Regions from separate parts of the Priestia sp. FW507-14D1A genome, predicted to be linked through region 2. Evidence: a T-box and tRNA genes for the amino acid it is inferred to sense, from the RefSeq annotation. Region 2 holds a T-box; the other holds one or more tRNA genes.

Region 1 (3,410 bases), on a different contig from region 2:
GCCATTTACAATCGTCAAAGTCATAAAGAAAAATGTAGGCAGCAAAGAAATAAATGTTAAAAACAGCACAAAGCCAATTGTTTTATTCGTATGCTCAAAGCGAAGCGACCTTATTTTTTTGAAGGAAGTAAAACTCCATGCCATCTTTTTCAGCATGCTCATTGTAAAGCCTCCTCTTATTGAAGATTCTGGTTATATCTTATTTTATAGCGAAAATTTAAGGTTTACAATAGATTTTAGAAACCGTTACCAATTACAATGATGCGGTGGAGCGTTTTGTCACAAGCACATCTTATGCGTATATGTACAGGTTTCCCTGTCATTGTTTTTGGGGGATATTACGGGCAGCTTGAGGACCGTGCTGTTAATATTGCAGAGGTACACTCAAAAATCGTATTCGAAAGTAAAATAAAGGAAGGACTCGTCGTGCAAGGTCTTTCTTTATGGGAGTGGTTATTGTATGATAAATAGTAATAATAAAAAGGATAGGTGCGGGCATGGCTATTTTATGTTGGGCATTAATTATCATTAGCTTTGTTGTATCGTTTGTTGGGTTGGTTTATCCCATCATCCCAAGCGTGCTATTTGTAGCTCTGGGATTTGTTATATACGGTTTATTTTATGATTTTAGCTCCTATAGCTGGTTATTTTGGGTGATACAAGGATTGTTAGTTGTCGCACTTTTTTTAGCAGACTATATAGCTAATATTATTGGTGTGAAAAAATTCGGAGGCACTAAAGCAGGTGTTTGGGGAAGTACAGTTGGGCTGCTTGTGGGTCCGTTTGTCATTCCGGGATTTGGAATTATTTTAGGGCCATTTATCGGAGCGATTGTAGGAGAACTGATTGTTCATCGGACCACAATTAGCAACGCAGTAAAAATTGGAGTAGGTTCGGTTATTGGCTTTTTTAGTGGCGCTATTTCAAAAGGATTTATTCAACTGCTGATGATTGCCTATTTTTTATACGCTGTTTTAAAATAATATATTGACTTTAGGCTAGAAACATGTTAAATTTTTAATGTCGCTAGTAAATGTTATATTGTTCCACAGTAGCTCAGTGGTAGAGCTATCGGCTGTTAACCGATCGGTCGTAGGTTCGAGTCCTACCTGTGGAGCCATGGCGGTGTAGCTCAGCTGGCTAGAGCGTACGGTTCATACCCGTGAGGTCGGGGGTTCGATCCCCTCCGCCGCTATTTTCCAATTTGCGTTTGTGACATACATAATTCATATTGTTCCACAGTAGCTCAGTGGTAGAGCTATCGGCTGTTAACCGATCGGTCGTAGGTTCGAGTCCTACCTGTGGAGCCATGTGGACCCTTAGCTCAGCTGGTTAGAGCAGACGGCTCATAACCGTCCGGTCGCAGGTTCGAGTCCTGCAGGGTCCACCATTTATAGGGTTGGAGGAATACCCAAGTCCGGCTGAAGGGATCGGTCTTGAAAACCGACAGGGGTGTTAAAGCCCGCGGGGGTTCGAATCCCTCTTCCTCCGCCATACTATTGTCTATTCAAAGCTTCTTTTGAGAAAAAGAAGCTTTTTTTATGTTTAAAAGAATAGCGAATGGGAATTAGGTAAATATAAATCATGGATTAGGAACTTTTTATTTGAAACAGTAGGGTAAATTTGCTAATCTAAACGTATATGGTGCTTTTGCGCCAAAATGCTTACATATTTTGAAGGAGGAATTATTCATGGCTTACAAATTACCAGAACTACCTTATGCATACGATGCACTGGAACCACATATCGACAAAGAAACAATGAATATTCACCACACAAAACATCACAACACATATGTTACAAATCTAAACGCTGCTGTTGAAGGCAAAGCGGATTTAGAAAGCAAAAGTATTGAAGAGTTAATTTCAAACTTAGATGCTGTTCCTGAAGATATCCGTACAGCAGTACGCAATAACGGTGGCGGTCATGCGAACCACTCATTATTTTGGACAATCCTTTGCCCTAACGGCGGCGGTGCTCCAACTGGTGAATTAGCAGACGCTATCGCTAGCAAATTCGGCAGCTTTGATCAATTCAAAGAAGAATTTGCAAATGCAGCTAAAACTCGCTTCGGTTCTGGCTGGGCTTGGTTAGTTGTAAACAACGGCGAATTAGAAGTAACAAGCACACCAAACCAAGATAGCCCATTAATGGAAGGCAAAACGCCAATTCTTGGTCTAGACGTTTGGGAGCACGCTTACTACCTAAATTACCAAAACCGCCGTCCAGATTACATTTCAGCATTCTTTAATGTTGTAAAATGGGACGAAGTTGCTAAACGTTACGACGCTGCAAAATAAGCTGAAGACGTATTTAAGAGCCAGTAAAGTAATTATTACCTTTACTGGCTTTTTTGTTTTCCAATTCTTTTACATATCTCCTTTTCTTTTTCACACACTAGGTGTAGAAGAGAAAAGGAGTTTTTTGATATGCCTTTATTAAAAAAAGTAGTTGGAGATGTAGAAGTTAGTAAAGATTTACTTTTGCTTTTAATTATAGGCGGTCTTTATGCCTTGGCTATTTCAATTTCCAATTCGTTTGTTAACATTTATCTGTGGAAACAATCAGGCGAATTTTCGGATCTCGCTATTTATAATTTAGCGGTAGTGGTGCTTCAGCCGCTTACGTTTATTTTAGCAGGTAAATGGGCCAAACGAATTGACCGGGTTGTGGTTTTAAGATTAGGTGTATCTTTTTTAGCTGTTTTTTATATCGCTGTATTAATCAGTGGAGCTAACGCAGCCCAGTATTTAGTATTGCTTGGCGGACTGCTGGGTATAGGATACGGCTTTTATTGGCTAGCTTTTAATGTGCTAACTTTTGAAATTACAGAACCTGATACAAGAGACTTTTTTAACGGATTTTTAGGGATCTTAAACTCTTTTGCAGGGATGATTGGTCCTTTAGGAGCGGGCTTTGTTATTTCCGCTTTGTATGAATCACTTGGGTATAAAATCGTGTTTGGTGTATCACTGCTATTGTTTATCGGTGCCGTTGTGCTTAGTTTTTTTATTACAAGACGCGCAGCGGAAGGAGTATACAAATTTAAAGAAGTATGGGCTGAACGAAAAGTCAATAAAGACTGGAATCGAATATTGCAGGCTCATTTCTTTCAAGGGTTGCGTGAAGGTACGTTCATTTTTGTTGTATCCGTCATGGTATTTATTACGACGGGAAGTGAACTAGCTTTAGGAACATATGGACTGGTGAATTCAGCAGTTGCGTTTGTAGGATACTATGTTGCCTCAAGGTTTATTAAGCAAAAAAATCGCCTTCGATTTATCTTCGCAGGGGGCCTCCTTCTCTATGGAGCAGTCTTTTTGCTTATCTTTAACTTATCGTATCCAAAGTTAATTATATATGCTGTTTGTATTGCCATTGCTTATCCTATTTTGTTGGTTCCATTCATT
Region 2 (3,410 bases):
CAGCTCTTTGATGCTTTTCGGAGCTACTTGATGCTGACATTTCCCGCATTCCCATACGTTCAGCGGCGTTCCCCAGTAGCGTTTTCTGCTGATGTTCCAATCCACCATATTTTCTAAAAAGTTGCCAAAGCGACCGTGCTTGATATGATCCGGGTACCACGTCACGCTTTCATTGTTTTTCAAAAACTGTTCCTTTAACGCCGTCGTTTGGATAAACCAGCTTTCATTTGCGTAATAAAGAAGCGGCGAGTCGCATCGCCAGCAAAACGGATAGCTGTGCTCATGCTTTTCTTTATGATACAGCACGTCTTGATTTGCTAAGTAGCGCACGATATCAACTTCGCAGTCTTTTACAAAACGTCCTTTAAACGGCGGCACTTCAGCCGTATACTGCCCTTTTTCATCCACCACGTTCACAAATGAAAAGCCGTTTTCTTTTACGACTCTGTAATCATCTTCGCCGTATGCAGGTGCTAAATGAACAACTCCTGTTCCGCTTTGATCCGTTACGTAATCAGCCGTTACGACTTCGTGCCCTTTTTCCACTTTCACAAAATTAAACGGCGGCTCATACGACATCCCTTTTAACTCATTTCCTTTATGTTGAGATAAAACCGTATACTCTCCTTTTAACACTTTGTCTGCGAGTGCTTCTGCCACTATATACACGCTGTCGCCTTGCTGGGCTCGAACGTAGTTCATCTCTTCATGCACCGCAAGCGCCACGTTTGACGGAAGCGTCCAAGGCGTTGTCGTCCAGCCTAAAAAATACTCATTATCGCGGTTTTTCACTTTAAATTTCACCGTTACCGTTAAATCTTTTACATCTTTATACCCTTGCGCTACTTCATGCGAACTTAATGATGTTTGACAGCTCGGGCAGTAAGGTGATACGCGGTGGCCTTTATAAAGAAGTCCTTTATCATGAATCGTGCCAAGCACGTTCCATACACTTTCAATGTATGAATTCTCCAAGGTGATGTAAGGGTCTTCCATATCAACCCAATAGCCAAGCTGCTCCGTGAACGTGCGCCACTGCTTTTCATACACAAACACACTTTCCTTACACTTGTTGATAAAAGCTTCTACGCCGTATTTTTCAATGTCATGCTTCCCCGATATCCCGAGCTGCTTTTCGACACCGAGCTCTACCGGCAGTCCGTGCGTATCCCAGCCTGCTTTTCGGATCACTTGATGCCCCGTCATCGTTTTATAACGAGCCACCACGTCTTTAATCGTCCGGCCTAGCGCGTGCCCCACGTGAGGCAAACCGTTGGCTGTTGGAGGCCCTTCATAAAATACAAACGAAGGATGCCCTTCTCGATTTTGAACCGACTGCTGAAACACATTTCCTTTTTGCCACTGCTGCTGGATACGCTGTTCGCGCTCTTGCGAAGACTCCCTTACATTCACTTCTTTCATGTGATACCACTCCTTTTAAAGTTAAAAGCACACAAAGAAACCCGTCCCTATGACTAGGGACGGGTTTTAACCGCGGTACCACCCTGGCTTCTATTGATCCGTTCATCAATAGCACTCAGCAACGTACAATCATACGCGTTCTTTTTAACGGTAGACTACCGTTCAAACTTACTTATCGTTCAGTTTGACTTCTCAGAGAGGATATTCCCCTGCAGCTTGAACACCGGCTTTCAGCTATCACCAGCTCTCTGTGGAACAAACTTGCAGCGTACTGATTCTCTTCAACGAATTTGTGTGCTTTTATTAGTAGTTATTGTATGCGGTTTGGAAGGGAATGTCAATGTTTTGAAATCCTTATTGAGATCAAAAGGTTTAGATCTAGGTTATTTTGTTTCTACACTTAACATTTGTTCGAGTTTATTACGCGCCGTTATCCCGTTCTTATCTTTCCATTCAGAAGTTCCGCTGCTTCTTCGCTGTGTAATAAATATGGCTGCGGCTGAGACGGCACAGAAAACATGGTCTTGTACAAGTACATATCACACATCTTTGCTTTCTAATACATTACTTTCATAAACATCGCGACGTTTACAATATAAATTATAAGACACCTTTTATAACTAAGGGAAAGCTAATATAAAAAGTAAAAATTTTTATTTATGAATTATTTTTCTTTTCTTTCCAGCGCAAAAGAATATCCTCATCTGTTTTTTGTCTTGAAGGATCCTCAGAAAAACAAAAACTTATTGTAGTATCATCCTTTAGTTTCTCAAATAATTCTGGTCTGAATATTGCTGCTTTTTGATTATTCTCAGGACTCCGTTGTCCTGATGTACCATCTTTTTTGGTTCCATTTCTCTTTACACCAATACAATAAATGCCCTTAGAAGAATCCGTGTCCGTTTTATTCAAGTACTCTGTTATAGAACTCTTTAAATCTATCTCTTTATCAACTATTAATTGGCTTGGAATAAAAGTGGAGAACTGCTGTGTAAATTGTTGAATAACATCTCCCAAGTTTTCTTTATATTCAATCCCAAAAAATTTTCTAAATGATTTCATATCAGAGATATGTATCTTATACAAATCTGCATAGGTACAAAAATTTTCGTTCCTCCCCCTCTTTTTAATAAACTCAAGCTTTACAATTGCATACTTACTGTCTTTCTTTTCGCGTTCTGAATAAACTTTCACTAGAACAATATATTCTTGCTTTTTGTACTGAAATAGAAAAACGTCTACAGCCCAATTTCGTTTTTTTAATTCATCTCTTATAATTTTCAAATTTTCTAAAGGTGCCTTTTGTTTATTCAAAATATTCCTCCTATCCCTTTTCTTAATTTCCGAAAAATATTTTTTATAATTATAAAAAATATTTTTACAGAGTATATCAAAAAAATGGAATTTCATGAAGTCTAAACTTATTTTAAGATAAGTAAAAAGTTAAGACAAAACTAAAAGACATAAGCCTCTCCTAATACTAAACTCGTATCCTATAAGCTTCCTGAAGAACTGATAAAAGCGATTACTCATACTTATCCAACACATCAAATAAACATATACAGAATAATACCTCTCATGAGATTCGAAAGGAGAAATCACCTTTGACAAAATATCGGATTATGACCTTTGATGGAGGCGGTACTTTAGGTGCTTTAAGTTTACAGCTTTTGAATAGATTGGCTTATCAAAACCCAAAGTTAATTAGTGAAACCGATGTTTTTTCAGGAAATTCGATTGGTTCATTTACTGCTCTTGCATTAGCAAGCGGAAGATCACCAGAAGAGACGTTTCAGTTTTTCAAAGATCACATCTTACCGGCGTTCAGCGTTTCCCGACCGGGCGGACCTGTCTTTAACCAGCAACTACCCTATTCTGGCTTTATTAAAGCCATACGAACATTTTTCCCCCGGGACCTTCGCCTTAGAGACTTAAAGAAACGAATTGTTGTGCCTGCATTCCACTTATTTTCACCGGAGCTGAATCGT

What was found. The T-box of region 2 lies ahead of ileS (isoleucine--tRNA ligase). A T-box ahead of a tRNA ligase gene usually reads a tRNA of that ligase, here a tRNA-Ile.
Region 1: it encodes a tRNA-Ile, which carries the amino acid that the T-box ahead of ileS (isoleucine--tRNA ligase) is inferred to sense. The anticodon was not compared.

What each region holds. Positions count from the first base shown of each region.
Region 1 is NZ_JBYSWQ010000001.1:1,191,367-1,194,776, reverse strand. Features, by position in the region: gene AC3WJG_RS06640 (DUF1189 domain-containing protein) at 1-162, opposite strand, end outside; gene AC3WJG_RS06635 (hypothetical protein) at 277-471, shown strand; gene AC3WJG_RS06630 (DUF456 domain-containing protein) at 498-983, shown strand; tRNA gene AC3WJG_RS06625 (tRNA-Asn) at 1,046-1,120, shown strand; tRNA gene AC3WJG_RS06620 (tRNA-Met) at 1,122-1,195, shown strand; tRNA gene AC3WJG_RS06615 (tRNA-Asn) at 1,236-1,310, shown strand; tRNA gene AC3WJG_RS06610 (tRNA-Ile) at 1,314-1,390, shown strand; tRNA gene AC3WJG_RS06605 (tRNA-Ser) at 1,402-1,494, shown strand; gene sodA (superoxide dismutase SodA) at 1,692-2,300, shown strand; gene AC3WJG_RS06595 (MFS transporter) at 2,430-3,410, shown strand, end outside.
Region 2 is NZ_JBYSWQ010000003.1:362,099-365,508, forward strand. Features, by position in the region: gene ileS (isoleucine--tRNA ligase) at 1-1,422, opposite strand, end outside; T-box leader at 1,475-1,716, opposite strand; partial or broken gene AC3WJG_RS15455 (DUF4357 domain-containing protein) at 1,806-1,949, opposite strand; gene AC3WJG_RS15460 (DUF6037 family protein) at 2,080-2,736, opposite strand; gene cotR (sporulation hydrolase CotR) at 3,027-3,410, shown strand, end outside.